2 linked regions of the Hahella chejuensis KCTC 2396 genome follow. The main gene of each other region encodes a partner of the protein of the gene in region 2 in a complex. Links are inferred from orthologs where the notes say so. Each region holds a gene or a part of one and is shown on either strand. Other genes may lie near its edges. The genes, in order: xseA and HCH_RS26310.

The links.
Region 1: the proteins of HCH_RS26310 (region 2) and xseA are in contact, whole or in part, in a cryo-EM structure (PDB 8TXR), measured with the Escherichia coli proteins. The link is inferred for Hahella chejuensis KCTC 2396 from one-to-one orthologs.

The regions. Positions count from the first base shown.
Region 1 is NC_007645.1:5,074,981-5,090,902, reverse strand. The notes cover bases 12,984-15,922. They hold xseA (exodeoxyribonuclease VII large subunit), read right to left. Parts: upstream 15,151-15,922; coding sequence 13,816-15,150; downstream 12,984-13,815. Other genes in these bases: guaB (IMP dehydrogenase), read left to right, coding at 15,318-15,922; HCH_RS22195 (PaaI family thioesterase), read left to right, coding at 13,232-13,666; HCH_RS22200 (PaaI family thioesterase), read left to right, coding at 12,984-13,229. Outside these bases: HCH_RS22250 (universal stress protein), read left to right, coding at 238-1,161; HCH_RS22245 (methyl-accepting chemotaxis protein), read right to left, coding at 1,193-3,142; HCH_RS22240 (hypothetical protein), read right to left, coding at 3,166-4,089; HCH_RS22235 (arylesterase), read right to left, coding at 4,165-4,839; HCH_RS22230 (ABC transporter ATP-binding protein), read left to right, coding at 4,838-5,515; HCH_RS22225 (ABC transporter permease), read left to right, coding at 5,515-8,034; HCH_RS22220 (hypothetical protein), read left to right, coding at 8,003-9,328; HCH_RS22215 (alpha/beta fold hydrolase), read left to right, coding at 9,325-10,269; HCH_RS22210 (M48 family metalloprotease), read right to left, coding at 10,266-11,744; HCH_RS22205 (DUF599 domain-containing protein), read left to right, coding at 11,884-12,597; more of HCH_RS22200, read left to right, coding at 12,738-12,983. UniProt on the Escherichia coli protein: Bidirectionally degrades single-stranded DNA into large acid-insoluble oligonucleotides, which are then degraded further into small acid-soluble oligonucleotides.
Region 2 is NC_007645.1:5,972,081-5,988,001, reverse strand. Bases 1,992-4,929 are described here. They hold HCH_RS26310 (exodeoxyribonuclease VII small subunit), read right to left. Parts: upstream 3,631-4,929; coding sequence 3,352-3,630; downstream 1,992-3,351. Other genes in these bases: HCH_RS26300 (flagellar motor protein MotB), read left to right, coding at 4,650-4,929; pomA (flagellar motor protein PomA), read left to right, coding at 3,877-4,635; HCH_RS26315 (polyprenyl synthetase family protein), read right to left, coding at 2,469-3,368; dxs (1-deoxy-D-xylulose-5-phosphate synthase), read right to left, coding at 1,992-2,335. Also shown: ribA (GTP cyclohydrolase II), read left to right, coding at 1-323; more of dxs, read right to left, coding at 404-1,991; more of HCH_RS26300, read left to right, coding at 4,930-5,630; HCH_RS26295 (PilZ domain-containing protein), read left to right, coding at 5,756-6,343; HCH_RS26290 (NRDE family protein), read right to left, coding at 6,285-7,073; HCH_RS26285 (sulfite exporter TauE/SafE family protein), read left to right, coding at 7,192-7,992; lgt (prolipoprotein diacylglyceryl transferase), read left to right, coding at 7,989-8,810; thyA (thymidylate synthase), read left to right, coding at 8,821-9,615; HCH_RS26270 (dihydrofolate reductase), read left to right, coding at 9,627-10,124; ATP-dependent helicase HrpB, read left to right, coding at 10,136-12,601; ilvD (dihydroxy-acid dehydratase), read right to left, coding at 12,714-14,558; HCH_RS26255 (HDOD domain-containing protein), read left to right, coding at 14,726-15,921. UniProt on the Escherichia coli protein: Bidirectionally degrades single-stranded DNA into large acid-insoluble oligonucleotides, which are then degraded further into small acid-soluble oligonucleotides.

The sequences.
Region 1 (15,922 bases), 910 kb from region 2 along the record:
GCGCTACCAGACTGCGCTATACCCCGAATGATCTTGAAGATCCGAAAAAGTTGGCTCCCCGAGCTGGACTCGAACCAGCGACCCAATGATTAACAGTCATTTGCTCTACCAACTGAGCTATCGGGGAACGTCATTTTCGAGGCCGCAATAATAATGACATGGGACTATCTCGTCAACCTTTTCTATTATTAAAAACGACGGAAGTTGAAAAAAATTTTAAATCGGTGGGGAGAGGCTATGGAAATCAAGAAGCTGGCGGAGATTAAAAAGATATTGCTGGTTGTGGACCCGACCAAGGAAAGGCAGGAAGTCATTCCCCGTACGATTCGCCTCGCCAAGGCGCTGGGCGCGGAAGTGGAGCTGATGGTGGCGGAATATCAACGGGCGCTGGAGTCCAGTTATCCCTTCGACGCCAAGGCGCTTAGTTCGGCTAAGGACAGTTGTCTGGCCAGTCGCGAACGCTGGCTGGAGGCCTTTGCGGAGCAGATGCGCGCCCACGGCATCGCCGTCACCCAGCATGTGCGCTGGGAGAAGCCTCTCTACAAAGCGGTAGTGGAACGTTGTCGCGAGACACAAGCGCAACTCATTATCAAGGCCACCCATCATCACTCCATCCTGCAGCGGGCGTTATTCACCAATACAGACTGGCATTTGATGCGGGATGCGGATGCGCCAATCTGGTTTGTGCGGGAGGAACATCGCTGGGATGGACATATTCAAGTACTGGCGGCGGTGGACCCGATAGAGGTGGAGGGCTCAGTTAATAATCTGAATCCCCGCATTTTGGACATCGCCCACGAAATTTCCTGTCGCCTGCCTGCGGAACTGAACGTCGTGCACGCCTATGAGCCGATACCTACCGGCATGTTGGTGGAATTTGACGCCATCGTCGCCGATTACGAGGAATATCGCGAGAAAGTGAAGTCCAAGCACCAAAAGGCGCTGGACCGCCTGCTGGAAAACTATGTGGAGTCAAGCACGCATGTGTTTTTCGAAGAAGGCTCGCCGGAGAAAGTGCTACCCGCCTGCGTCAATCAGCACGGACATGATCTGGTGGTGATGGGCGCGGTATCCCGCAGCGGCGTGGACCGCATTTTTATCGGCAGCACGGCGGAGCGGGTGCTGGATCATCTGGAATGTGACGTGCTGGTAATCAAATAAAGGCGCCAACCGGCCGTGCAGTTAACGACGCTTAACAAGTCTTAAAGCGGCCGACGTTTTCCTGCAGCTGCGATGACAGCTGATTGATATTCTCGCTGTTGGAGGAGGTGGTGTTCACCTGCAGCCAGCTTTCATCCAGTAGCGTCTCCAAAGTATGCATGCTTTGCGCGATGCCTTCCGCGTGCTTGGCCTGTTCCTCGGTAGTTTTGGCCACTTGGTCGATCAGGTCGCTGGCCTCTGCAATGCCGCTGTTGGTCTGATCTACGGTCACCGCCAGCGTGCTCATCTGCGACACGCTGTTTTGCGTCATGCTGTTGCTCAGGTTGATCATTTTTTCTGTTTCTTGCGCGTCTTTTTGCAGGCCTTCCATGATTTCGCGGATTTCTTCGGTGGAGTCCCGAGTGCGCAACGCCAATTGCCTGACTTCATCCGCCACTACGGCGAAGCCGCGACCATGCTCGCCGGCGCGGGCGGCTTCGATAGCTGCGTTTAGCGCGAGCAGGTTGGTTTGCTCGGCGATATTGTTGATGACCTGCAGCACTTCCGAGACTTTCTGGCTGCTGCTGGCCAAGCGTTGCATGGAGGCGTAAGAGGTCTCCATTTGCTGGGCCAGTTTGGAAAGCGTGTCCGTATTGTTCTGCAGCAAGCGCTTACCATTATCCGACTGTGAGGCGATGGATTGCGCGATTTCCAGCAATTTGCCCGCCTGCTGGGCGATATCCCGGAAACTGTGGGAGATCAGTTGTGTGGATTCGGATACGGTGACGAATTCGGCTTTTTGTTGCTCCAGGCAGTTTTCGCCCTGATGAGCCACATCCTGCAAGGATTCCGCTGATTGTCCCAGCTCCTGAGATTTGTCATTGATGCTGATGCATATCTGCTGAATCAGCTCGATAAATTGGTTGAACGCGCGCGCCAGACGGCCAAGTTCATCCTGGCCAAGGTATGTCAGGCGCCGGGTGAGGTCGCCGCCGCCTTGGGCGATGTCTTCCATTGTGGCGACCACATCTTTAATGGGCTTGCTGATCAGACGCGACACCAGCGCGGTCAAAACGCTGGAAATGACCAGCGTGACGACCAGAAAGAGCAGCATTTTCACGATATTGGAGTCCAGGGATTCCGCAATGTATCCACTGACGCTGCGCAAGTCGCTCCAGATGCTGGCCTGCTCTTCCGCCACAACGTTCAGGGTGTCGTTGACCAAAGGACGCAGTTCGCTGTCCAAGAGGCTGTTCTGAGTGCGGGCGACGTCGAAGATGGTTTTTGCTTTGCTTTCAAACTGTTTCACCAGGCCATCTATTTCACCAATCCATTTTTCATGCTCCGGCTTGCGCAAGTGTTTTTTCAGGTCGATCACCGCATTTTGCGCCCCATAGACTTCCATCAAAAAAGCGTCGGTTTCTGTGGGCGAGCCGGTGCGCATGAACGCGTTCAGGTTAATGAGCGCGGCCTGTATATGGTTGCTGACCAGGATAGTCCATTGAATCAGCACCTGAGCGCTGGAAGGGTCCAGGGTCACCCTGATGTTATTGGAGAGCTCCAGGGTTTTCGGCACGATTGTTTCCTGCACGGTGGCGATACTGCTGCGTAACTCACGGTTTTTGGGCAGCAGATTGTTGCGAAACAAATCGTCGATGCGCAGGCTGGCGGTTTGCAGGGCGTTGGCGCTTTTCAGTTTGCTGAAATTGGCGTCGGAAAAGTACTCTTGCGCCTGCGCGCTGGCCTGATTGTATTCTTCCAGTGTTTTATCGTTAGGCGTGCGCAGATACTGCTGCTGCAGGCTGGCGCGGGTGGACAGATTGGCGCTGAGCTCGCTGGTCAGGCGCGCTGTCGGTTCGATGACGGTGGAAAAGTGGTTGGCGCGGGTGGTGATTTCCCGTAGAGATGAGATCACTATCAGCGCATAAGCCAGCAACAGAATCAGTATCAGCGCCGGAACCAGACTCAACTTCAGCATCAATGGAAGATTCTGCAGACGCATTCCGCACCTCAGTTATTACATCGCTATTGGCCCGCCGGGGTCATACCGCTCAGCAGGCTTATCAGCAAATCATGGATTTTTTTCGCTTGCGCATACAGGCTGTTCAGGGAGGCGTTGGCTTCCCCCTCGGGCGCCGGGCTGCGCTGTTCGATATTGAGGCCGGCTTTCATGCGGTGGATCTCCGCCAGCACGCTGCGCGCGCCGTCGTAAACATCCAGCACGGTCAAGGCGCCGCTGGGGATGGCTTCCGGACTGGTGGGCTCCACCTCCAGATTGCGCTGCAGTCTGCCGAGCAGGTGATAGTCCTGGTACAGCGCCAGCATCACGTCACGGATACTCTTGTCGCTGTACTGATCCTTTTGCGGCTCGGAAAATTTGAGGTTCTGCGCACGGGCCAGCAGCCTCAGCTCATCTTCGATCAGCTTGAATTGTTTTTGCGTATCGCCGATATCCGGCGGCGGGGCTAGTACGGATAAAACATTGGTGAGCTTCCACAGGCTTTGATAGACATCGGCGCCGGACTTGCCCAAAGGGCGTTCAAATTCCGCTTCCGTACTGATGGACTTGGTTTCCAAAATGGCGTTGAGGCCCTGGTCCGCTTGTTCTAATAGCTCGTATACGTCTTTAGGTCTGAAAATCTGGAAGGGGAGCTGTTTATCTTCGATGGGAGAAAGGTTATTCAGCGTCATCAACTGACGAATCTGCGCATAGGCGTCCAGCGCCTTTGCATAGACCTGATTGGGCAACTTATCCTGAAACACCGGCGCGTCAGATTCGTCAACAGACTTGTTCTGAGCGGCGATCAGACGCTTGGCCTTGATCTGCATTTGTTCGCTGATCTGGAAGACGTTGTTGTTATTGATTATCGCCGCGCCGACATGGCCGCTGAATGCCCATGCCGCCAGCAGGCACAACAACCATCCCGGACGAATTCGCGGGGTCACCATATAGCCAGCCTCAATAGTATGACTTACTTTAAGACTAGCAATAGCTATAAAGAGTGCAAATAAGCGTCGCTTGGATCAATGACTTAGCAGAGAATTTAAATGCGGCAATACATTTTCCACCAGTTGCGGCTGGCCCTTGGCGTTGGGGTGAATCCCGTCGGACTGCATCAAACTGGGATCAAGCGCGACATTATCCAGCAGGAAGGGAACTAACGTGACTTTTTGTTCACTGGCCAGGTCTTGGTAGATCTGATGGAATCCTTCAGCATAAGCCGGTCCATAATTGGGCGGAATGCGCATGCCGATCAGCATGGCCTTTGCGCCGGCGTCAGCGATGCTATCCAGCATAGCCGCCAGGTTGTCTTTAATGATGTTGAGGGGGAAACCACGCAGGCCATCGTTACCACCCAGTTCCAGAAGGACGATATCCGGTTTGTGCTCCTTCAATAACGCTGACAGGCGGGCGCGGCCGCCGCCGGTGGTTTCGCCGGAAATGCTGGCGTTGATCAGGGTGAGGTTGGGGTAGGTGGCGCTAAGCTCGTTTTCCATCAGCGTAATCCAGCCGGATTCCAGGGGGATGCCATAAGCGGCGCTGAGACTGTCCCCTAACACGACAATTTTTACTGGTTGCGATTTATCTGTGACAGCCTGTGTGATAGGGCTTACCATCAGGCAACAGAGCGCAAACAGAGTCCAGACGGACTTGATGACATGACGTTTAAACAGATTGAGGAATGAGGTTGCTGGCATGACTTCGGTTGATGTGCTTGAGGTTAAATCGCTTACGAAAAGTGTCTCCAATGGTAGCGGGCGTTTGGATATATTGAAAGGCGTCGATCTGCAAATCAAGGTGGGGGAGTCGTTGGCGATTATCGGACGCTCCGGCTCCGGCAAGACCACACTGCTGAGCATCATGGCGGGCCTTGATCTGCCGTCAGCCGGTCAGGTGCGTATGCTGGGCAAGGATCTCGCGCAACTGGATGAGGACGGTCGCGCCGCTATTCGCGCCCAACATGTCGGTTTCGTTTTTCAATCCTTTCAGCTCATTCCCACCATGACAGCTCTGGAAAATGTGATGTTGCCGCTGGATCTCGCCGGCGTTGCGGAAAGTCGCGAGCGGGCGCGGGACTGGCTGGACCGAGTGGGGTTGCTGGAGCGAGAGGGGCATTACCCGCGCCAGTTGTCCGGAGGCGAGCAACAGCGGGTCGCCGTAGCCAGAGCTTTCGCCACGGAGCCGGATATTCTGTTTGCGGATGAGCCTACCGGCAATCTGGATCTGGAAACCGGGCAGCACATCATGGATCTGCTGTTTGATCTGAATAAACAGCATTCCACGACATTGATTCTGGTTACTCACGACCGTGAACTGGCAGGCCGCTGCGGTCGATCTCTGGCCCTGGATCAGGGCGTTCTGGAGATGGCGTAATGATGAACTCTATGCGTCCGCTGCAACTTTGGCTGCGAGAATGGCGGCAACCCTCGTTTCGTCTGTTATGGCTGGCGTTGTTCGTCGCGGTGCTGACCGTGGCGTCGATCACCGCTTTTACCGGTCGCTTGAAAGCCGTATTCGACGACGGCGCTTCCCGCTTTCTGGGAGGCGATCAGGTCATTGAGAGCTCAGGCGATCTCTCAGACGCCTGGGTGGATGAAGCGCAAAAACTGGGCCTGGAGACGGCGTTTACGCTGGAGTTCTCCACCATGCTGAATAACGGCGACCAGTTTCAACTGGTGGCTGTAAAAGCCGTGGATAAAGGTTATCCGCTGAAAGGCGAGGTTGGCGTGGTGACCCAGGCTGGCGCGTCGGCGCAAACGGTTCATCATGGGCCGGCGCAAGGTGAGGTCTGGCTGGCGCCAAGACTGTTTTCCCTGCTGGGCGTGGAGCTGGGAGACAGGGTCGGCGTTGGCCGTAAGCAGTTGACCATTACCGGGTTGCTGGCGAAAGAGCCCGACCCTTCGTTTTCCTTTATGAACGTGGCGCCGCGGGTATTGATGAGCTACGAGGATGTCGCCGCCACCGCAGTGGCCCAGCCCGGAAGCCGATTGAAGTATCGCCTTCTGCTGGCGGGGGAGGAGCGGCTGCTGGAGCAGTTCAACGCAGACATCTCGTCTTCACTGACGGCCTCTGAGCGGATTGTCTCCGCCAAGGACGGTCGCCCGGCGGTGTCGCGGGCGATTGAGCGGGCGGAACGTTACCTGTTGCTGGGAGGCGTATTGGGGGTATTGCTGGCGGCGGTGGCGCTCACCGTCACGGCGCAGTATTACGCGCAACAGCAAAAAGACACGGTCGCTCTGCTGAAAACCTTGGGCTGCCGCAGTGGCCAGTTACGTATGCGCTTTGCGTCATTACTGTTGATTTCCGCCGCCAGCGCCTCGGTTTTAGGGCTGGCGTGCGGGTTGTTATTTGAGCAATGGGCGGTATGGGCCATGGGCGACATGCTGCCGCCGCTGCAGAAATCACTGCCTCTGAACTGGGTCTGGTTGCCGTTGCTGACGTTGGCGATTGTGCTGGCGGCGTTCGCCTGGCCGGTGTTTCGGGCTCTGGCCAAACAGCCGCCCATGTTTATTCTGCGTCAGGCGGCGGCCAATGCGGACTTTCAGCGCATGCTCGGGTTCTCTAAGTCGCGTATGTTGTCCGCCCTGGTCGGATTTGCGGCGTTATTGATGGTCTACAGCGGTGAACTAACCATCGTCGCTGCTGTATTGATTGGACTGGCGGCGATGATCGCCATAGCGGCCTGGTTGATGAAAATGTGGGTGAAGCTGCGTCCGCCGCGCCGCACGGTCACGCCAGGCGCCCTGCGGGCAGGGGCCGATCAGTTGAAGCGTCGCCCCTGGTCAACGGTGCCGCACGTACTGGCGCTGGGCAGCGCCTGGGCTTTGCTGCTGACGTTATTTCTGGTGCGGACGGAGTTGGTAGACAACTGGCGGGCGCAAATTCCAGAAAACGCGCCCAATCATTTCTTCATTAACATCGCTCCTTATGAAGTGGAGCCGATGCAAACGCTGTTCGAGCAAAACCAGATTGCTGCGGCGCCACTGTACCCGATGGTGCGGGGTCGCCTGACCCACATCAACGGCGATCCTGTGCGTACAGTGGTGAGCAAGGAGAGAGAGGTTGGCGCGCTGAACCGGGAGCTTAATCTTACCTGGATGGCGGAATTGCCCGAAGATAATCGCATCGTGCGCGGCTCCTGGTGGGACGCGTCGTCGAGCGTGGCCGTCAGTGTCCCTGGCGTCTCCATCGAAAGCCAATTGGCGCAGCGTCTCGACGTAAAGCTGGGAGATGCCCTGACTTTCCAGATCGGCGGCTCCGTGCTGGAATCGAAAGTGCAGAGCATTCGCAGTGTGCAATGGGACAGCCTCAAGCCCAACTTCTACATGGCTTTCGCGCCTGGCGCGCTGGATAGCTTCGCCGCCACCTATCTGACCAGCGCTTATCTGGGCGATAACAAGACTGAAATGGTGAATCGGGTCAATCGACAGTTTCCCACGGTATCTGTGCTGGAACTGGATCAATTTGTCGTGAAAGTGCGTGAAGTGATCGCGCAGGTGTCGCTGGCGATTGAGGCGCTGTTGGCGCTGATTTTTGCGGCGGCGCTGTTGGTGGTGGCGTCTTTACTGGCGCGCGAGGCCCCCTCCCGGCGTGCGGAAACAGCGTTGTTTCGAGCGCTGGGCGCGCACCGGCGCGTCGTGATCGGCGCGACTGTAGGCGAGTTTAGTCTGATCGGCGCTTTCGCCGGCGTCATGGGCGTCATCGTGGCGGAAAGCATAGCGGGCTTCCTGCAATATCGCTTATTTGAGCTGCCTTTTAGCCTGCACTGGGAGCTGTGGTTGCTGGCGCCGTTAATCAGCGCCGGCGCGACCGCGGCGTATGCATACTGGTGTTTGCGGGGCGCTCTGTTGGCTCCGCCTCATGCGACCTTGCAATCTGGCTTTGTGGAGTAGGCTGGCGTCGATGGCGGAGGCGGTTGCTCGGGCGTACAGGCCTAATAAAGCGGTAGATAAGTATCTGCGTGAGTATGCGGAAGCGGAAAGCCAAGGGTTTGAGGGGATTGAGGAGCGGTGGCGCGCCGCTTTGGTCATTCCTGCATTCGCGGAGGACTATCAAAGGCTTAAGCGTGTTGCAGAGGCTCTAACCAAGACTGACTGCCTGCAAATCTGGGTAATCAATGCGCCTGTGTCCGCGGAAGCGGATGCATTGGCGACGACTCGGGAGTGTTTGCGACAAGCCCAAAACGAAGGTCGCACGTTGTGGCGTCGCGCCAATTTGCAGTTGGTGGAGACTGCCGGGCGCTCAATTCTTCTGGTGGATCGATGCGCCGAGGAAGCCTTGATTCCCAAAGAGTCAGGGGTGGGGCTGGCCCGAAAAATAGGCGGCGACATCGCTTTGGCTTTGGTCGTGGCGGGCTATCTGCAAACCCCGTGGATTCATTTCACTGACGCTGACGCCGAACTCCCCTCCGATTATTTCGAGCAAGCGCCGCAGCAGGCTGGTGACGCCGTGGCGCTGGTTCACCCTTTTCGTCACCGTGGCGAAGGCGACGCCAGACAGCAGCTATTGATGCAACTCTATGAAAGTAAGCTGCGATACTACGTGGCGGGCTTGCAGAAAGCGGGGTCTCCCTACGCCTTCCACACTATCGGCAGCACCCTGGCTTGTCGCACGGACGCCTACGCCATGGTGCGCGGCATGCCATTACGGGCGGCGGCGGAGGATTTTTATTTGCTGAACAAGCTCGCCAAGCTTGGGCCGATAATGCAGACAAAAGGCGGCGATATCGTTTTAAGCGGGCGGCTCAGCCGCCGGGTTCCCTTTGGCACCGGACCCGCGTTGCAAAAGGCGTTGGAAGGCGATGGGGCGGTGTTTTTTTATCACCCGGCGACCTACCAGTGCTTGCGCATACTTCTGCAATCTGTAACGGCGCTATGGCGTCTGCGGGAGCAGCCGGAAGCGGCGCTGGCTGATATCTCCTCGGAGCTGGGCGCTTATACCGGACGGGAAGATTTGGCGGGTAGCGCTCTGGAGGCGTTCGCTATTGCCGGGGCGGTGCGCCGTTTTGCTGCGCAATCCTCCACTGAGCAAGCCTTTCGTCGCCACTTTCACTGCTGGTTCGACGGATTTCAGACACTTAAATGGATACACTGGTGGCGGGATAATCTGTACCCCAGTATTCACTGTGATCATGACGAGCAAGTATACGCTTTGATGAACGATATAGAGGATAAGGACGAAGTATGAGTCAAGCCTCACTCTCTGGTATGGCCGATGTAAGAAATTCGCCGCCGGAGTCTCTGTTGATGAAGTTGATTCCCTGGGAATACGCCGCTGAGCCGGGAATGACGATTCGAGGCTGGCGCAGCCGCCCCTCGGGCAAACCGGTCTTGCACTTCATGCACGGCAACGGTTTTTGTGGGTTGACCTACGAGCCGTTGTTACGCCTGCTCGCCGAGCATTACGACCTGTTTCTTAGCGATGCGCAGGGGCACGGCGACAGCGACGCTGGCGACGCATTTCGCGGCTGGAATGCAACGGCGGAAACCGCCTACGCCGCCTGGCGGCGTTTTCGTGCGGATTATGGCGCGGTTCCTGCGTTAGGTGTGGGACACAGCTTTGGCGGCGTATTGACCACGCTGATCGCCGCCGCCCACCAGGATGCGTTTGATCAGGTGGTGGCGCTGGACCCGGTTTACTTCACGCCAACCATGTTGCGAGCGCTGACCGCCTATCGCTGGCTGCGATTACGCGCGCCAAATCCCTTGGCGGCGCGGGCGGAAAATCGACGCGATGGCTGGGATGATATGGCGGCGGCGCGTAAGTATTTTGAGGGGCGCGGCATGCTGAAAGGGTGGCGCGACGATGCGTTGGAGGCTTATATCCAACATGCGCTGCAGGAAACGGAGCGGGGGGTGGCCTTGAAGTGCCCACCCCGTCTGGAAGCGGCGGTGTTTGCGACTTTTCCGGAGAAGTTGTGGCCTTCCATTAAAAAAGCGCGGCGGCCTATGGCGATTATTTATGGAGAGAGCACATACCCTTTCGTGGTGAAATCAGCGCAGCGGGCGGCGTCGATAAACCCCAACGTACGGTTGCAGACCCTTCCTGGCGGGCATTGCTTTATGCAGGAAGATCCGGACGCCGCCTTCACGCATATTATGGCGCTGGCGGCGTCCGCTGCGGGTTAGCGCAAACGATAGCTTTGCAGGCGGGTGAGCAGCGATAAGTCCTTGCGCTGCGCCGCCTCTGTCGCTATGGCGCAGAATACGGGCTTGGCTTGCTGGCCGGGGCCGGCGGCGCCCAAGGTGAGGGTGTTCTGCTTCATGACCCAGCCGCTGGCGTTTATCAGGGCGACTTCGACCACAATATTATTCACCTCTAATGCGCTTTGATTGCTATAGGTAATGAAAGCGCGGCCTTGTTTGTCCTTCAGAGTCTGAATTTGCAAATAGCGTTCGGGGTTTTTGGGCAGGTCCAAACGCGATAGCTTTTGTCTGGCTTCCTGGCCATAAGCCCCGGAGGCTTCAGCGGCGGCGCTGTAGTGGCTGATGGCTGCGGCGGAGTTATTGCTTTGCGCTTCGATATCTCCCAGCGCCAGATTGGCGACGGAAGTCGGTAGCAAGTCATTGGCCCGGCGCAGGTCCTGCGCGGCTTTGGCGCTGTCGCCCAACTCTTTGTAGGTCAGGCCGCGCTTGAGAGGGTGGGCGAAGTATTCCGGATTAAGCGACACCGCTTTGTCGTATTCTTTTAAGGCCGCGGATTCTTTGTTCTGCTTTTTATAGATATCGCCGCGCAGGGAGTAAAACATCGCCTCTTCCGATTCCAGTTTGATGGCCTGATTGGCCAGCTGCAGCGCTTTGTCGTCGTCGCCTGCTTTCAGCGCTTTTACGCCCTTGTCGTAAGCATCATAGGCGGGTACGGTTTTTCGCAGGCGAGCCGTCGCTCTCATAAAGGCGTCTTCGCCGCGATAGTTCGACTGGGGCAGCGTCAGGGCTGTACGGCGGTTTTCCTCCACGCGCTCAGGGGAGGGCGGGTGTGAGGCGAATAATCCTTCCAGCCAATTCTGTGATTGCCCCTCGGAAAGTTTCATGAACAGTTGCTGCAACTCCACCGCCGCCTGGGTGTCATAACCGGCGGCGGCCATGTATTGCATGCCATAGTGGTCGGACTCCAACTCATGATCCCGCCCATATTTCGCTACCGCCATGGCGGCTCCGCCCACCAGAATGTCGCGATAGTCCTGGTTGTCCAGCGCCAGACCCAAGCCAGCCACGCCGGCTGATATGAGCAAATTTGACTGCATGCGCTTGGCGCTGTGACGGGCGGCGGCGTGAACGATTTCGTGACCGAGCACGGCGGCCAGTTGCGCCTCGTCATCCAGTTTCGCCAACAGCCCGCGGTTGATGGCGATCTTGCCGGAGGGCAACGCCCAGGCGTTGGGAACGGAATTATTGAGTACGACGAATTCGTAGGGCAGATCGGGGCGGTCGCTGACTTTGGCGAGCTTTTCACCGACTTGGCGCACATAGAAGGTCAGCTCTGGATCAAGATAATACAGCCCGCCCTGGGATTGCTGAGCGGGCTGGTATTGCTCTTGTCCCAGGCTCATCTCCTGCTGCTCGCTGATGATCATGATTTCGCGTTTGCCAGTGACCGGGTTCACGCTGCACCCTTGCAGCAGGATCAAGATTAAGCACAGGCTACAAGTAAAGAGGCGTAGCATTCTCTTCTCCAAGCGTCTAAATGAATTTCTACAAAAAATGGTCAAAAATAGTATCAACGTATCTAACGATTAAGGTGTTATGAATCTACTGGATTATATTGCTCTCGTCTGGTTTTTATTGAATTGCGTCGGTTACACCTATTATTCGGAACACCGCGCCAAAACCCGGCCCTGCTTATCCAATACATTGGATTTGTATCGCGCCGACTGGATGCGCCGCACGCTGATGCGCGACGCGCGCATCGCCGACGCCTCCGTGGTCGGCAATCTGGAGCGCAATGGCGCTTTTTTCGCCTCCAGCAGCCTGTTGATCCTGGCGGGTTTGATCACGGCTATAGGGTATACGGACAAAGCCATGTCCGTCTTTAGTGATCTACCCTATATCGCGCAAACGGGAAAGTTTATGTGGGAACTCAAACTGGTGGTGCTGTGCGCGGTGTTTGTGTACTCCTTTTTTAAATTCACCTGGTCCATGCGCCAATACAACTTCTGCGGGGTGCTGATCAGCAGCGCCCCGTTGACCTATGAAGATAAGGTCAGCTCCGGCGCTCGCGAGGCGCTGGCCAAGACCGCCGCCAGGGTGGCGAATCTGGCCGGGGATTCTTTTAACCTGGGTTTGCGTTCATACTATTACGGACTCGCCGTGTTGACCTGGTTTATCCATCCGCTATTGTTCATGGCGATAACCAGCGCCGTGGTGGCCATCCTGTTTCAACGGGAGTTCCGGTCCCGCGCCCTTAAAGCGTTGCGCGCCGGTAAAACCTTTGAGGATGCAGCGGCGGGGAACGAGTAATCGCGGAGCGTCGACGATATTTGCGTGTGACGTCGCCGCGGTTGAATTACTTCTGCGTCATTGATGTCTGGAATTGATGAAATCCGGGCGTCGTTGCGCAGGTAGCTCATTCAATTTAAATAGCGACGGATAACTGAAACATGCAGCAGTACGAACCCTGGGAGAACGATGAGCTTCGTTTCGGCCGGGTATCGAGGTTTCTGGATAGCCTTAATCAATGCCGAGAACTTGGCGTCAAGGTCACCTGCGCCAATGCAGATGGTCTGGAGCTGGAACTGCCCTATAGCGAACATATTGTCGGCGACACCGATACGGGCGTCATTCATGGCGGGGCCATCACTACATTGATGGATACCGCCTCAGGCGGCAGCGTCTTGTGTTGCCTGCCGGAGCTGGAGCTGTGCCCCACTCTGGATCTGCGGGTAGACTATATGCGTCCGGCGCAGCCCGGCAAAACTGTCTTCGCACGCGCCCGTTGTTATCGGGTGACCGGTACGATCGTTTTCACTCGCTGTGAAGCCTTTCAACGGGGCCCGGACACGACGGTGGCCAACTGCGTCGCCACGTTCATGCGGATTGGGCGTGATGCGTCCCCCGATTGGTTCTGGGAAAAGATCGAGGGCAGGAAGTAATCATGGAGTCTTTACAGCAACACGTCGCCCAGGCGCATCGTAGCGGCGACTACAACAAGCTTCTGGAGCTGATTCCCTACGCCAGCACGTTGGGCGTGCGTTGCGAACGCTTCGGTAACGAAGTGGTGTTTATCCTGCCCAAACGTGAGCAGAATCTGGGGAATCCTATTTTGCCGGCGATTCACGGTGGTGTGATTGGTGGGTTCATGGAGCTGTCCGCCGCCTTCCATCTGGCGATTTTCCTGGAAATCGACACCTTTCCACGTATTGTCGACTTTTCTTTGGACTATCTGCGTGCGGGTCTGTATCAGGAGACCTATGCGGAATGCAAACTGACTCGTCGCGGCAATCGGGTCGCCAATGTCAGCGTCAGCGCCTGGCAGAAAAAGCGTAAAGACCCTATCGCATTGGCTCGGGCGCATTTTTTGCTCGGCTGAGCCGCTTTGTAGAGCCGTGGGTCCTTGCCTACGGCTTTTCTCTACTCTCCTTATATATAGATATAGCGCTTCTAGCGCTTTCTTTTTGCGTGGATCTTGTCTTACTTGTCGACGAGGTTGCTGCATTCCGCCGGTTAAGGACTTTTCTGCTAGACGGAGGCGACCACTTCACAATGAATTTCACCGTCGCTGAGACGGGCTTTGACTTTCTGTCCCGTGCGCACCTCTTTCTCGCTGCGAATAATCTGGCCATTTTCGTCGGATACGATGGCGTATCCTCGCGCCAGGGTGGCGATGGGGCTGACCGCCTCCATGTGCCCACACAGCTTGGCGAAATGCTGAGACTTGTGCCTTAACACGGACAGGACAGCGGTCTGCAAGCGGTGATTGAGGGCGTCCACCGTGGCGTAGCGGTTTTTTAAGGATTGCCGGGGACTGGACGCCAGCAGGCGGTCACGTAGATGCGTCAATTGATTACGCCGGACGGATAGCAGGTTTTGCGCCTGCCGATGCAGACGCACCTCCAGATCGTCCAGACGCTGGGCTGACTCCTGCAGGCGACGGCCGGGGTGTTTGAGTCGCCCCCTGAGTTGATTAAGTCGCAACCCTTCCTGTCGCAACAGGCGCTGCGCGGCGGCGTCGAGCCTTTGTTCGTAGATCAGGAAGCGATGTTTCCACTCAGCTTGATCCGGACTTACTTTTTCCGCGGCGGCGGAAGGCGTAGGCGCGCGCAGATCGGCGACCAGATCGGCGATGGTGATGTCGGTTTCATGGCCGACGGCGCTGACGACAGGAATGGCGCTCGCGGCGATGGCGCGGGCCACAGGCTCCTCGTTGAAGGCCCATAAGTCCTCTAATGAGCCGCCGCCGCGACCGACGATCAATACGTCGCAGCAATTCAGCCGGTTGGCGCTTGCTATCGCGGCGACAATCGCGGGTCCGGCTTCTTTGCCTTGAACCGGGACCGGAAATAATAGCACTGGAATGGCGGGGAAGCGTCTCTCCAATACAGTGAGAATGTCGCGTACGGCCGCGCCGGTCGGAGAAGTGATCACGCCGACTTGCTTGGGCATGGCTGGTAACGGACGCTTGCGGCTCTCCTCAAATAGCCCTTCACGAGACAGCTTGAGTTTCAGCTCCTCAAACGCGCGCCGCAGTTCGCCTTCCCCCGCCAGTTCCATGCTCTCAGCAATCAACTGAAACTCACCGCGTCCTTCATAAAGACTGACCTTTGCGCGTAAAGTAACCGCCTCGCCATCCCGGGGGCGCTGCTTCACAAACATATTGCGATTGCGGAACATGGCGCAACGCACCTGGGCTTTGTCGTCCTTTAGTGAGAAGTACCAATGTCCTGAGCTGGGGCAGCTGAAGTTGGAAATTTCACCCGTCACCCAGACCTGCATGAAGCTGACTTCCAAAAGTCGGCGCACTTGGCGGTTCAATTCGGTGACGGAGAAGGGAGAATGGGGGCTGAGTTCGCTCATTATGCTGTATTTTTATCCAACTCTGTGGGTTGTTTTGCCTGTTTGAAGAGGAAAAACAGAATTTCTTAGAGAAATGCGGGTATTAGGGAAGTCCGTAAGTTTACTGATTATGCCTTAAAATTTATAATAGTCCGATTAACTTATTTGCAAGCAAAAAGGCGATTCATATGCTGCGCATAGCTCAAGAAGCGCTAACCTTCGACGACGTTCTCCTCATTCCCGGTTATTCTGAAGTCCTGCCCAAAGACGTCAGCCTGACTACCCGACTTACCCGCGACATCACGATCAATCTCCCCCTTGTCTCCGCCGCCATGGATACCGTAACGGAAGCCCGTTTGGCTATCGCATTGGCGCAGGAAGGCGGCATCGGCATCATTCATAAGAATATGACGATTGAGCAGCAAGCGGCGGAAGTGCGCATGGTGAAGAAATTTGAAAGTGGTGTGGTGAAAGACCCCATCACTGTTTCACCGAGCAACACGGTCAGTGAAGTCCGCGCCATCACCATGGCCAATAATATTTCTGGTCTGCCGGTGGTGGATGGTAAGGATCTGGTGGGCATTATCACCGGTCGCGACATCCGTTTTGAAAACAACCTGAACAAGAAAGTTCAGGAACTGATGACGCCGAAAGAGAAGCTGGTCACCGTCACCGAAGGTTACGACATGGAAACGGTGAAGAACCTGCTGCACCGCCACCGTATCGAAAAAGTGTTGGTGGTGAACAACGAGTTCGAGCTGAAGGGCTTGATCACGCTGAAAGATATTCAGAA
Region 2 (15,921 bases):
AAATTCGCGCCTACAATCTGCAGGATCAGGGCGCTGATACGGTGGAAGCCAATGAGCAGCTGGGGTTTGCGGCGGATATGCGCGACTATAGTATGTGTAAACCCATGTTGTACCACTTGGGCATCAGTCGTATTCGTTTGATGACGAATAACCCGCGCAAAGTTGATTCACTGACGAAGCTGGGTATTGAGGTCGTTGAAAGAGTGCCTCTGGAAGTGGGGAGAAATCCTCATAATCGCAACTACCTGGCCACTAAAGCTGGCAAGTTGGGGCATTTGCTGACGACACACCAAGACGATGATTATGTTGTCGCTGCGAAGTAATAGAGTCGAGAATTAAAACAGAACTCAGGATTGTCCTGGGAAAGGTTAAACGGGGCGCAAACTGCGCCCCGTTTGCGTTTTCAGGCGCTAGTGCCGGTCTTGGGCGACGCCAGGTTCAAACTCTTTAGGCGCTTTTTGATTGCGTTGGCGATGCCTTGGGCGTCCAAACCGACTTCTTTATGCAGTTCGGCTGGCTTGCCGTGTTCGATGAATTCATCAGGAAGACCCAGTTGCAACACGGGCATGGCGATGCCCTGGGAAGCGAGAAATTCAATCACGCCGCTACCCGCGCCGCCAAGTATGCAGTTCTCCTCCAGCGTCACCAGAAGGTCATGACTTCCCGCCATTTCCAGAATCATATTTTGATCCAGGGGCTTGATGAATCGCATATCTACGACGGTGAAATTACTCTCTTCCGCCACGCCCAAGGCCGCAGGCAACAAGGCGCCGAAGTTCAAAATGACAGTCTGCGCGCCGCGGCGGCGCAGGTTGGCTTTCCCAATCTCCAAGGATTCCAATCCTGGGCTGATGTCGGCGCCTGGTCCGTTGCCTCTTGGGTAGCGGACTGCAGCAGGGCCTGTGTATTGGTATCCCGTGGTTAGCATTTTACGGGTTTCATCTTCATCCGAAGGCGCCATGATCAGCATATTGGGGATGCAGCGCAGAAAGGTAAGATCGAAACTGCCTGCATGGGTAGGACCGTCTTCGCCGACCAGGCCAGCACGGTCGATGGCGAAAAGCACATCCAGGTTCTGGATTGCGACATCGTGGATGAGTTGATCATACGCCCGCTGAAGGAAAGTGGAGTAAATAGCCACTACCGGCTTGGCGCCATCGCAGGCCAGGCCTGCAGCTAATGTCACTGCATGCTGCTCTGCGATGGCGACATCGTAATAACGCTCCGGAAAACGTTTGGAAAACTCAATAAGATCGGAGCCCTCACACATGGCGGGAGTGATGCCTACTAAGCTGGCGTCCTGTTCCGCCATGTCGCACAACCACTGACCAAAAATATTGGAGTAACGCGGCTTTTTAGGCGCTTTGGCGGTGTCTTGCACCTTGGGCTTGGGTTCAATTTTATTGATGGCGTGATAGCCTATTGGGTCGCTTTCCGCATGGGCGAAGCCTTTGCCCTTTTTCGTGACGACATGCAGGAACTGCGGTCCGTTCAGCTCCTTGATGTTGTTCAGGGTCTCAACCAAACGAGGCAAATCGTGGCCGTCAATGGGGCCGATGTAGTTGAAGCCCAACTCTTCGAACAGGGTGCCGGGAGCGACCATGCCTTTGAAGTGTTCTTCCGTCTTGCGCGCCAGCTCCATGAGGCTTGGCGCTCCCTGCAGGACGCGCTTGCCGCTGTCGCGCATCTGGTTGTAGGTCTTGCTCGCCAGAAGGCGGGCGAAGTAGTTGGATAAACCGCCGACATTGCGAGAAATAGACATGTCATTGTCGTTCAGAATCACCAGCAGGTCCGCCTTGGTGTCGGCGGCGTGATTCAAGGCTTCGAACGCCATACCAGCGGTCATGGCGCCGTCGCCGATAACAGCGATGGCTTTTCGCGGCTGGTTCTGCAAGCGGGCGGCGATAGCCATGCCCAGCGCGGCGCTGATGGAGGTGCTGGAGTGGCCGACGCCAAAGGTATCGTAAGGGCTTTCCTCGCGGCGGGGAAAAGCGGCGAGACCGTCCTTTTGCCGAATAGTGAGCATTTGCTCACGGCGGCCGGTAAGAATTTTGTGGGGATAAGCTTGATGCCCCACATCCCAAACCAGTCGGTCCTCCGGTGTGTTGAAGGCGTAGTGCAAAGCTACGGTTAACTCCACTACACCCAGGCCCGCGCCAAAGTGGCCGCCGGATTGGCCTACGCTGTACAGCAAAAATGCACGTAGTTCGTGCGCCAACTGCAGGAGTTCGGCTTCATTGAGAAGGCGCAGCTGGGCCGGAGAGTCGATTTTGTCGAGCAACGGCGTATTGGGCCGATGCACTGGAATTTCTTGAAATACGTATGGTTTTTGCATTCTTGCAGTTGTAGTCGCTCGGTTCTAAGGGATTAGCCGCCGGATCATAAGCCTCGGACGCAAAAAAAATTGCCTATAAAAGCAATCGGCCATTATAAGCGATGTTGGGTTGGAGAACACGGGCAATTGGCGATCAATGCGTGCGCTCTATCATGAAGCTGGCAAGATCCTGCAACCGGGAGTTCTGTAATCCCAACGCCTGCAACTGGCTGAGAGCTTCGTTATGCAGTTGGAGCGCTTTTAGCTTCGCTTGTTCAAGGCCCAATAGTGACGTGTACGTAGGTTTGTTGCGCTCGGCGTCCTTCCCGGCGGTTTTGCCCAGCACACTGGTGTCGCTTTCTACATCTATGATGTCGTCACGGACCTGGAACGCCAAACCAATAGCGCGAGCGAAACGGCGTAAGCCTTCTATGCATTCAGCGTCAGCCCGTCCGCTGGCCAAGGCGCCCAGTACGATGCTGGCTTCAATCAGCGCGCCGGTTTTTTCTAAATGCATGCGCTCCAACTCTTCAAGCTTGAGCGTATGGCCTTCTGAGTAAATATCGATAGCCTGTCCGCCTACCATGCCCTGATGTCCGCTGGCGCGAGCGAGTTCCCGCACCATTTGCAGCACGCTTTCCGCTGAGGCGCCGGAGGATTCGGTTAAAGCGCTGAACGCCAGAGTTTGCAGGCCATCCCCGACCAGGATGGCGGTGGCTTCATCATAAGCGATATGACAGGTGGGTTTGCCCCGGCGCAGGGAGTCGTCATCCATAGCGGGCAAGTCGTCATGCACCAAAGAGTAAGCGTGGATCAGTTCTACCGCGCAGCAGGCGGGCAGCGCCTGTTGCAGATCGCCGCCCAGGGCTTCCGTAGTGGCGAGCAGCAATAAAGGACGCACTCGTTTGCCGCCGTTAAGCACGCAATACCCCATGGCCTCATTCAGCCTGGCCTTGGGGCCTTCCGGCTCGGGAAGCAGATTGGCTAGGGCTTGGTCAATTTGGGCGCGGTTACGCTGGAAAAAATCGTCGAGAGAATCAGTCTTCGGCGTCATTCTGGTCAAAAGGCTTGGTTAGCGGGGTTCCGCGCTCTTCAATTAACTGTTGAACCTTTTGTTCCGCAGTTTGCAAGGCGGTTTGGCAATGGCGAGTGAGTTGGACGCCTTCTTCAAAAGCGACCAGAGCTTCTTCCAGTTTAAGATCGCCTTGCTCCAGCTTTCTCACCAGGGTTTCCAGACGCTGTAACGCATCTTCAAAATCGGGTGTGGAGCCGCTGGCGGACTGGCTGACATCAGAGTTGGCGTTTTTTTCAGTCATCGTATTCTTATGCCGGGTTTTAGCGCAGAGCCACCCTACCTGAGAGCGTCGTCAGGGTCAATCTGTCGCCGTTAAAATTCAGCCGGGCTCCGCTTGACAGGCGTCTCCTTCACCAAACTAACACCCGGATAAGTCAGCAGTTTTTAAATTCCCTGTCTATACTTTTGGGGAAGCCCGGCGCGGCCTGTTCTTGCGTCGGCGTCCTCTGGGTTTATTCTGTACTGTCCACCCGTAAAGGAGCGCTTTGTGGATTTAGCTACGCTTTTGGGCCTCATTGGCGGTTTGGCTATCGTTACGATGGCGATGATGTTAGGCGGCTCAATTGGAATGTTTGTTGATGTGCCGTCGCTGCTTATCGTATTTGGCGGCACACTCTTGGTTGTTTTGATGAAGTTCTCTCTCGGTCAGTTCCTGAGCGCTGGCAAGGTGGCGGCCAAGGCCTTTATGTTCAAGCTGGATAAGCCCGAAGAATTAATTGAACAGGTCGTTGAGCTGGCTGATGCAGCCAGAAAAGGCGGCCTGCTCTCCCTGGAAGGTAAAGAAATTCCCAACGCATTCCTGTCTAAAGGAATACAGCTGTTGATTGACGGCCATGACGGCGATGTCGTCAAAGCGCTGCTGACCAAGGACCGTAATCTCACTGTAGACAGACACAAGCAAGGATCTTCCGTGTTCGGAGCAATGGGAGATGTTGCTCCCGCAATGGGTATGATAGGGACGCTGATCGGTCTGGTGGCGATGCTGTCGAATATGGATGATCCAAAGTCCATTGGACCTGCGATGGCTGTGGCGCTGCTGACCACGTTATATGGCGCCATGTTGGCGAATATGATAGCTATTCCGGTGGCGGATAAATTGAAACTGAGAATGGGAGAGGAAGAGCAGATCAAATCCATGATCATCGACGCTCTATTGGCGATTCAGGCGGGACAGAACCCACGTGTGATTGAAACCATGCTGCGCACCTATCTGCCTGAAGGTAAACGTCAGACTGAAGAAGCCTGACGGGAGTTGCGCCAATGAGTGACGAAGAAGAGCAAAAATGCGAATGTCCTCCCGGGCTGCCCGCCTGGATGGCGACATTCGCCGATTTGATGTCCTTGCTGATGTGTTTCTTTGTGCTGCTGTTGTCTTTCTCAGAGATGGACGCGCTCAAGTTCAAGAGGCTGGCGGGCTCCATGCGGGAAGCCTTCGGCGTGCAGGCTATCGTCAATGTGGACAGCATTCCCAAAGGGACCAGCATCATCGCCCAGGAATTCAGTCCTGGTAAACCTGATCCAACTCCACTGCAGACTATCATGCAGCAAACCGAAATGGATTTGCCCAATCTGGAGCAGCTCTGCGAGCAACAGGTGGCGGACGCACTACAGGAAGAATGCCCGAAGGTTCAAGGAGAAGAACTTAGCGACATTGTGTTGGAAAAGATCAAGATGTTGGTGGAGGAGACGGAGAACGACGCCATTACCCTGGCTTCCGCATTGGAGTCGGAAGTCCGCAACAATCAAGTGGAAGTGGAAACCCGGGGGCGCAAGATTGTCATCCGCGTGCAGGAAAAAGGCTCGTTCAGTAGCGGCTCCGCGGATTTGAATCCTGAGTTTTATCCCGTGATAGACAAGCTGGTGGAATTGCTCAAGTCCATGGAAGGGAGTATCTCCGTGGAAGGGCATTCAGACAGTATTCCCATTCGCACAGCCCGGTTTCGTTCCAACTGGGATCTCTCCGCGGCACGGGCGCTGGAAGTAGCCCATGCATTGTTTGAGTCGGGAGAACTGGAGCCCTCCCGTTTCAGCATCGCCGGTTACGCGGATACCAAGCCCCTGGCGCCGAACGATTCGGCGGAAAACCGCGCCCGCAATCGACGGGTGGAAATTATATTGCAACAACCTCTGGATGATGAGACCAAGAAAGAGATCCAAAAGGCGAGAGACGTCGCCCCTGGTATTCTGCCCAGCGATCAATCTGAGGAATGGCAAGGCTTGGCTCCGGACGAAATATTCTGATTTGGCGACTTGCTGAACGGTTCGCATTAGACCGGGTGAGAGCGTATAAATAGAAAGAGACATGATGGGAGCAGAGTAGCAGGACGCGCATGAGAATATTGGCGTATGAGCGCGGGTGAGAATCTATGTCTGAGTTAGCTGAAAGACGTCGCTTCTTTCGAATTAGCGATACAGTAGGTTTGGCGTATCGGGTGTTGCAGCGAGGGGAGGCCACGGAGAAAGAGTCATCGGCATCCCATGTTAGTTCGGCTTCTTTGCTGACTTTGGAGAATGATATCTCCAAAGCGCTGGAGAGCATGCGGGCGGCGAACGCCGGCTTGGCTCACATGCTTGAGCTGTTCAACCGCAAGATCAACCTGGCGCTTACTCTGGAGAGCCGCAACGATGGCGTCTGGTCAGAACCCCGGCGGGCCAGACGGGTCAATCTCAGCGCCTGCGGAATCGCTTTTCCTGTGGATGATCGCCTGGACGTCGGCGTGACATTGCAACTCCATATGATCTTATATCCCAGCAATATCTCCATGTCCCTGCGTGCGCTCGTTATCGCCTGCGACAAGCCCAGAGCGGACGATGAGGACAAAGACGGCTTTATCCTGCGAGCGGACTTTACGGACATTGAAGAGCAGAATCAGGAAATCCTGATTCAGCATGTCCTCAAGTGTCAGACCCGGCAACTGCGGGAGCGGCGAGAGGAGAAGGAAAAGAAAGACTGACCTCACTTTGATATACGCCCTTCTCGAATGTTTTTTCCCACATCTGCGTGACGCCGCTTGCATCATGCAGCAACAGCGTACTACTGCGGGTGCCGTAGTCCTTCGAGGTAATAAAAGCGGAAGAAAGCAACCGCTCCGCTTCAACGCCTACGCCGGTATCCGGCAGTAGATAGTCCGGCGCGGCGGCGTCATCCGCCAGTAACGCCCAGAGCTCATCCTGATTCGGCTCTGTCATTGCGGAGATGAACCGGCGTTTTCCCGCGGTCAATTTCGGCCATGGCGTATTCAATAATCCGTTGCTCAAACCGTACACCCCTGGCGTTAAGCGTTGATATTGAGGTTCTTTGCGATTACTGAAGTAAGCCAGAGTGGAGCCTGCAAGCATCATCAAGTTAAAGCCGCCGTAGGACTGGCTGGTCGGTTCCAAGGCGGCGGCGAAGTCACCCACGGATAATTCCGATTCCAGAAAGCTCCTGACCAGGGCCCCTCGGGATAGCTGCGCGGCTTCGCGGGGGCCGGAACGGTGATTGGTGACGGCGGCGAAACGACCGTTCGTCGTCGCGCCCATCCAGGTTCCGCCTTCCTGCAAGTCGCGTCCCGCATAGATGCGCGGGCGTTCAGGCCATTGCGTCAGAGGTTGGGTGGGACGGGCATAGAACTCATCGCGATTGGCGGCGACAATCAGCGGAAACCGGGGATTCGCTTGGTAAGCGACAAATAGTAGGCACATAGCTTGCTCCCAGACGTGCGTGGAATTGGAAAAGCACAGAGTCCTTAATTTATGTATCATACCACCTTCTTTATACGGGGCTCCGGGCGGAGTGGCCTGATCCTATTTTGGGGGCGAAATGGTATTCCTGGCGTATTTGGCATTGGGCGCGCTAGCGGGAGTGTTGGCCGGACTGTTCGGCATCGGCGGCGGATTGATTATTGTCCCCGCATTGATTTTCAGCTTCGAACTGCAGGGTGTGGCCCCAAGCGTCGCCACGCACTTGGCTGTCGGTACGTCACTGGCGACAATCATTTTCACTTCAATTAATTCGATTCGCGCGCACCACCAGAAGCAAGGGGTGAACTGGCGCGTATTTCGTCCCATGGCGGTGGGGCTGATGGTTGGCGCGGTGTTGGGCGCGCAGACGGCTTCGTTGATGCCGGCGGCGCAATTGAAGCTGGTAATCGGGATTTTCGCCATTACCATCGGCGTGCAGATGGCTCTGGCGCTGAAACCAAAGCCCCATCGAAGCCTGCCGGGGAGTGGCGTTCTGGTCGGCGTGGGCGGCGGTATCGGTTGGGCGTCCGCCATCTTCGGCATCGGCGGCGGTTCTCTGTCGGTGCCCTATCTGACATGGTGTAACGTGCGCATGCAACAGGCGGTGGGCACCTCCGCCGCCTGCGGTTTGCCGATTGCGTTAATGGGCGCCATTACTAATATCTGGGAAGGGTGGGGCGAAGCGGCGTTGCCGGAATATAGTCTGGGGTTTATCTACCTGCCTGCGCTGGCGGGCATTGCGATAACCAGCATGCCGTTCGCGAGCCTGGGCGCCAAGTTGGCTCATCGTCTGCCCGGAGACGTGCTTAAACGAATTTTCTCAGTGCTGCTGTTTATTGTGGGCGGCCGGTTTCTATATCAAGCGTGGGGACAATTGTGACAGAACGTTGGTTTGACTATCCGAATATCGACCCGGTGGCTTTTTCCGTTGGGCCGCTAAGCGTGCATTGGTATGGGTTGATGTACCTGCTGGGGTTCGCCGCAGCCTGGATGTTGGGAAAACACCGTTCGCATCAGCCGCATGCGCCTATGAAGGAGCAGCAGGTCGCTGACCTGATATTCTGGTGCGCGCTGGGTGTTGTGCTGGGTGGGCGCGTTGGCTATGTCATTTTCTATAATTTCGAGCAGTTTCTGGATGATCCTCTCTGGTTGTTTGAAGTCTGGACTGGCGGCATGTCATTCCACGGCGGACTGATCGGCGTCATTATCGCCATGTGGGTCTACGGTCGTTCATTGGGACTTTCATTCTTTCAGGTGGCGGATTTTGTCGCGCCGCTGGTGCCTATCGGTTTGGGCGCAGGGCGTTTGGGTAATTTTATCGGCGGTGAGTTATGGGGCAGGGCGTCTGATGTCCCCTGGGCCATGGTGTTTCCGCGCGATCCATCACACTTGGCGCGCCATCCCTCACAGCTTTATCAGTTCGCTCTGGAAGGCGTCGCCCTGTTTTTGATCCTGTGGTTCTATTCCGCCAAACCCCGCCCGCGCATGACCGTCTCCGGCCTGTTCCTGCTATGTTACGGCTGCTTCCGTTTCCTGGTGGAGTTTGTGCGCGAACCCGATGCGCAGTTAGGCTACCTTGCATGGGACTGGCTGACCATGGGGCAGGTATTATCAACCCCGATGATTGTGATTGGGGTGGCTTTCATTATTTATGGCCGCACCGTGTATGGGGCGGAAGCAAAAGCGGCGCGGAGTTAGTAGACGTTATATGAAACAGTATCTCGACATGATGCGCCACGTGCGCGAACAAGGGGCCGTCAAAACCGACCGCACCGGCACCGGCACCCGTAGCGTATTTGGTTACCAGATGCGCTTCGATCTGCAACAGGGGTTTCCTTTGGTGACCACCAAGAAGTTGCATTTGCGTTCGATCATTTATGAATTGCTGTGGTTTCTGAATGGCGACACCAATATCAAATATCTGAAGGACAATGGCGTCAGCATCTGGGACGAGTGGGCGGATGAAAGCGGCGACCTGGGGCCCGTTTACGGCTATCAATGGCGCAGCTGGCCGGCGCCGAATGGCGAGCATATTGATCAGATTTCCAATGTGCTGGCGCAGATCAAACGCAACCCGGACTCCCGCCGTCATATGGTGGTGGCGTATAACCCGGCGTTTGTGGACCAAATGGCGCTGCCTCCCTGTCACGCCATGTTCCAGTTTTATGTGGCGGAAGGACGCTTGTCCTGCCAGTTGTACCAGCGCAGCGCTGATATTTTCCTGGGCGTGCCTTTCAATATCGCCAGCTACGCGTTGCTGACACATATGTTTGCGCAGCAGTGCGATCTGGATGTGGGAGATTTCATCTGGACCGGCGGCGACGTCCACTTGTACAACAACCACCTAGATCAAGCAAAAGAACAACTGGATCGTGAACCACGCCCGCTGCCGCAATTGCAGATTCGTCGCAAGCCTGCGTCGCTGTTTGACTATGAATTTGAAGATTTTGAGATTACGGGGTATGACCCGCATCCTCATATCAAAGCGCCGGTAGCGGTTTAAGGAGCAAAGATATGAGCGTAGTGTTATCAATCGTTGTCGCCCGTGCTGAGAATGGCGCTATTGGCGTGGAAAATACGCTGCCCTGGCGTTTATCCAACGACCTGCAGTATTTCAAGCAGGTCACTATGGGCAAGCCGATTATCATGGGCCGCAAGACCTTCGATTCGATTGGGCGTCCGCTGCCGGGCAGAACCAACATTGTGGTGACCCGTAATAAAGACTGGCGTCACGATGGCGTCAATGTGGCTCATTCTCTGGATGAGGCGGTATCTCTGGCGGCGCGGGAGCAGGCGGAAGAAGTCATGCTGATTGGCGGCGCGGAATTGTACCGGCAAGGGCTGGCTGCCGCGCAACGCGTTTATCTGACGGAAGTAAAGACTTCCGTGCAGGGTGATGCGTTCTTCCCTGAGCTTGACCTCGCTGACTGGCGTGAAACATCTCGCGAGTCGCACCCGGCGGATGAGAAAAATCAGTATCCCCATGATTTTGTTGTCTTTGAGCGATCATAACGCCTCAGTTCATGCTCCCTATCGATCACATTATCCCCGAGCTTCTCACCACCCTGGAAGCTCACTCCACTGTTCTGCTGCAGGCCCCGCCAGGGGCCGGTAAGACCACTCGGGTTCCTCTGGCGCTGCTGGATTCGCCCTGGCGCGGTGAGCGCAAAATTCTAATGCTGGAGCCGCGTCGATTGGCGGCGCGCTCTGCCGCTCGCTATATGGCGAAGCAACTGGGAGAGCCGGTTGGACGCCGGGTTGGTTATCGCACTCGCCAGGACACCAAAGTCTCCGCCGATACCCGTATCGAGGTGGTGACGGAAGGTATTTTGACCCGCCTGATTCAATCTGATCCCGCCCTGGAAGACTATGCAGCGGTGCTGTTCGATGAATTTCACGAGCGCTCTTTGCAGGCGGATTTAGGCTTGGCCTTGGTGCGTGAGAGTCAGCAGGCGCTGCGCGAAGACTTGCGGGTGCTGGTCATGTCCGCGACGTTGGACTCCGCCCCCCTTGCGAAACTGCTGGATGATGCGCCAGTGCTGACCAGCGAAGGTCGCGCCTATCCAGTGGACGTGCGCTATCGCCCTCTACAACGAGAGCAGCGACCGGTGGAAAAAGTTGTCGCAGTGGTGCGAGAGGCGCTGGCGGAGGAAAGCGGCTCGCTGTTGGTGTTTTTGCCGGGCGTTGGTGAAATTCGGCGTGCTCATGATTTATTGGCGGAGCATTTGCCAAGTGGAGTGCGATTAGCGCCTCTGTACGGCAACCTTAAAGCAGAAGAGCAGGATCAGGCGATTCTGCCTTGCGCCGAGGGCGAGCGAAAAGTGGTTCTCGCCACCGCTATTGCAGAGACCAGTTTGACCATTGAAGGCGTGCGTGTAGTGATAGACGCCGGTCTGCAGCGACGGGCGGTATTTGATCCCAACAGCGGCATGACCCGCCTCTCAACAGGCAGAGTGTCGAAGGCGTCGGCGGAGCAACGCAAAGGTCGCGCCGGGCGTTTGGAGCCTGGGGTGTGTTATCGCCTCTGGTCGGAGACGGAGCAACAGGGGCTGGCGTCGTATACACCGGCTGAAATACTGGAAGCGGATCTGGCTCCGTTAGTGCTGGAGTTGGCCCAATGGGGAGCGCGTCAGCCACAGGATCTAGTCTGGCTGGACCCACCGCCGAAGGCGCACTGGCGTCAAGCTGTAGATACGCTGCGATGGCTGGACGCGTTGGATGAGACGGGCGCAATCACCTCTCACGGGGAAAATCTGCGTGAATTCGGCATACACCCCCGTTTGGCGCATATGGTGGTGATGGGGAAAGCGATAGGCGCGCCGGTGCTTGCGGCGGAAGTCGCAGCGCTGCTGGGAGAGCGGGATTTGCTGGGGCGCGATGTCGGCGCGGACCTGCAGCAGCGAGTGCGAGCCCTGCGTGGGGAGTACAAAGGCGCCAAGTTGGATCGCCGGCGCTTGGAAAGCGTACGCCAGGATACGCGCAAACTGGTCAATGGAAATGCCAGGGATGACCTGGGGCTTGAGGCCGCCGGCCGTTTACTGGCGTTCGCTTATCCAGATCGCATCGCCCGGCGGCGCCAAGGCTCCAGTCCCCGTTATCAGCTCAGCAATGGACGTGGGGCGGCGTTGGCGGAAGAAGACCCGCTGGGTCGGGAGACTTGGCTGGTCGCCGCCGATCTTGATGGGCAGGCGCGGGAGTCTCGAATATTTTTGGCGGCGGCTTTGAACCCCGCTGACATTGAAATGGGTCTGAGCGCTCATATCGTCACGGAAGACATGGCGGATTGGGACGATCAGCGAGGCGCGGTAGTAGCGCGCCGAGTCAAACGGTTAGGCGCGTTGATTTTGGAAGAGCGGCCAGTTGCCGTAGGCCCTGAGTTGATCAGAGAGGCGCTGCTGACCGCTGTGCGCCGCAAAGGACTGGACAGCCTGCCATGGAGCGACGCTGCGCGGCAGTGGCGCGCGCGCGTCGGCCTGATGCGCAAACAGCAGCCTGACGCATGGCCTGACCTTAGCGATGATGCGCTGTTGGCTGAGCTGGAAAACTGGCTTGGCCCCTTCCTCAATGGCGTATCCAACTGGGCAGGACTGCAAAAACTGGACGTGCTGTCGGCCCTGAAAACCTTGATTGACTACACTGCGCAACACACTCTCGACGCCCAGGCGCCGGTTGTGTTGACGATTCCTACCGGACAGAAGGTCACTCTGGATTACCGGGCGGAGAATGGCCCGGTGCTTGCCGCCAAACTGCAGGCGCTGTTCGGCTGGACAGAAACGCCACGAGTGGCTGGTGGGCGAGTACCGGTGGTGATTCACTTATTATCGCCTTCGCAAAGACCGCTGGCGGTCACCAGCGATTTAGCCAGTTTCTGGCGCAATAGCTATCCGGATGTGCGTAAAGACATGCGCGGCCGTTATCCCAAACACCCCTGGCCGGAAGATCCTCTGACGGCGGAAGCCAAGCAGGGAACCAAGAAGCAACAGTTCTGAAAGATTAAGCAATGAAGGACGCGTTGGTGAGGGGAGGCAGAGTTGTTTTAGACGCGCCGTCAATGTGAAGCCAGTGCGGAGACTGGCTCCGCACTGGTAGGGCGATATCAGATTACTTCAATAACTCTTTATCGCGCACAGCGCCCTTATCGGCGGACGTCGCCAGTAGCGCATAGGCTTTCAGCGCCGTGGTGACTTTACGTGGACGAGGCTGAGCCGGCTTCCAGGCGTCGGCGCCTTTGGCTTCCATCGCCTGACGACGCGCTTTGAGCTGTTCCGGCGTCAGACTGACGTTGATGCCGCGATTGGGAATATCAATGATGATCTCGTCGCCTTCCTCAATCAGACCGATAGCGCCGCCCGCCGCTGCTTCCGGAGAGCAATGGCCGATGGATAGACCGGAGGTGCCGCCGGAGAAACGGCCGTCGGTGAGCAGGGCGCAGGCCTTGCCCAGGCCTTTGGATTTCAGGTAGCTGGTGGGATACAGCATTTCCTGCATGCCCGGTCCGCCTTTGGGGCCTTCATAGCGAATGATCACCACGTCGCCTTCTTTCACTTGGTCGTTCAGAATGCCTTTTACGGCGTCGTCCTGGCTTTCGAAGATTCTGGCTTTGCCCTTGAACAACAGAATGCTTTCATCGACGCCCGCGGTTTTTACGATACAGCCGTCTTCGGCGATGTTGCCGTACAGCACCGCCAGACCGCCTTCTTTACTAAATGCGTGTTCGGCGCTGCGGATACAACCGTTCTCGCGATCCAGGTCCAGCGATGACCAGCGTGTGGACTGGCTAAATGCTTGCTGGGTCGGGATGCCAGCCGGACCGGCTTTAAAGAACTTGTGCAGTTCCGGATCATTATTACGCATGACATCCCATGCATCCAATGCGTCTTTCATGGTGTCGCTGTGGACCGTGGGGACGTCGGTATGCAGCAGTCCGGCGCGATCCAGTTCACCTAGAATCGCCATGATGCCGCCGGCGCGATGCACGTCTTCGATATGATATTTCGGCGTGTTGGGGGCGACCTTGCAGAACTGGCCGACTTTCCGCGACAGGTGGTCGATGTGGGTCATGCTGAAATCCACCTCGGCTTCCTGAGCCGCCGCCAGTAGATGCAGAATGGTATTAGTGGAGCCGCCCATGGCGATGTCCAGAGTCATGGCGTTTTCAAAGGCCTTGAAGCTGGCGATGGAGCGCGGCAATACGGAAGTGTCTTCGTCTTGATAGTAGCGCTTGGTCAAGTCGACGATGCGGCGCGCTGCAGTCAGGAATAGTTGTTCACGATCAGAGTGAGTCGCCAGCGTGGTGCCGTTGCCGGGCAGGGACAGGCCGATGGCTTCAGTCAGACAGTTCATGGAGTTCGCCGTGAACATGCCGGAGCAGGAGCCGCAAGTCGGGCAAGCGGAACGTTCATATTCTTCGGTCAATTCGTCGGAGGCGCTGGAGTCCGCCGCAATCACCATGGCGTCCACTAAGTCCAGTTTGTGCTCGGACAATTTGGTTTTACCGGCTTCCATCGGGCCGCCGGAGACGAAAATAGCTGGAATATTCAGGCGTAGCGCCGCCATCAGCATTCCGGGAGTGATCTTGTCGCAGTTGGAGATGCACACTAAGGCGTCGGCGCAATGCGCATTAGCCATATATTCCACAGAGTCGGCGATGATTTCCCGGGAAGGCAGGCTGTACAGCATGCCGTCATGCCCCATGGCGATGCCGTCGTCCACCGCGATGGTGTTGAACTCTTTCGCAACGCCGCCGGCGGCTTCAATTTCCCGACACACCAGTTGTCCCAGGTCTTTCAAATGAACATGCCCAGGAACGAACTGAGTGAAAGAGTTCACTACGGCGATAATGGGTTTGGAAAAATCTTCGGTCTTCATACCGGTGGCGCGCCAAAGAGCGCGAGCCCCAGCCATATTACGGCCTTTGGTAGTGGTACTGGAGCGGTATTCGGGCATGGTTATACTCCGTGGTTATTAAAACAGCTAACGAAAAGCACTCATCGGCTACAGGATAGCAAACTTGCCTGACCCCATAAATTCTTTTGCCGATCTGGGTCGCTGCATTTTGGATATAGGTCTAGACTTGCTACTGTAGAGTGTGAGCCAACCGGAATGCGCCTCCCATGTCATCAGAATCCCTTGATCAGGCAAGCTCCAACTTGTCGCGACTGAAGCACTTTTCTCTACTGGCCAAGCTATCCGACCCGCAGTTGGTGGTTTTGTCCTCGCGAGCGGACTATCGACGCTTCTCCAAAGGCGCCAAGATTCTCGACTTGGGGAGCAAGGACAGTTATGACTACTTTTTGCTGGAAGGCGAAGTCGCGCTGACGGCGGAGGATGGACGCACGGCGTTGATCGCTGCCGCGTCGCAGGCGGCGCGACAGCCCATCGCGCATTTGCAGCCGCGCCGCTATGAAGTCAAAGCGAAATCGCCTTGTGTGATGCTGGTGGTGGATCAGCCGACCCTGACCCGCATGCTGAAGGACGCGCCGCTGGATTACCAGATTGGCGAAGGTGTGTCGCAGGTGGACCGCACGGAGCATCCCGCCTACTCACTGGTCACCTCGTTCTATCAGGACCTGAATGCGCACCGGTTGACTTTGCCCAGTCTGCCGGACATGGCGATGCGTATTCGCCATGTCACCGAGCAGCCGAACTTTCACCTCAACGATATCGCCAAGGTGATCGTGCGCGATCCCGTACTGACGGCGAAGTTGATTCGTTCCGCCAACAGCCCTTTGTACCGAGGTTTCAAGGAAATTGAGTGCTGCGAGGACGCCGTGGTGCGTTTGGGGCTGGATACCACGCGACAGCTGATCACGATTTTCACGCTGCGGGAAATCTTCCGCAGCAAGAACGCTATGCTGCAAAAACGCATGACCAAGCTATGGCGCCACTCTTCCGATGTTGGTGCGATCTCGTTTGTGCTGGCGCGCATGACGCCGGGAATCAAACCGGAGCAGGCGTTGTTGGCGGGTATTCTTCATGACATCGGCGTGGTGCCGGTGATTATGTATGCGGAAGAGCATCCGGCGCTGCGGACTCACGAGGACATGCTGGAAAGCCTGATTATGGAGCTGCGGCAGGAAATCGGCTGCGCCTTGCTGGAGAGTTGGGAGTTCCCCGACGCCTTCGTAGCGGCGGCGCGTCATGCTGAGGACTACATGTACGACTCCGGCCAGGAAACGCCTACCTATGCGGATCTGGTGATTGTGGCGCAGATACATTCTTACATTGGTAAGCCGGAGCACGGTTCCATACCGCCGCTGGATCAGGTTCCCGCCTTCCATAAACTGGCCTTGGGCGAACTATCGCCGCA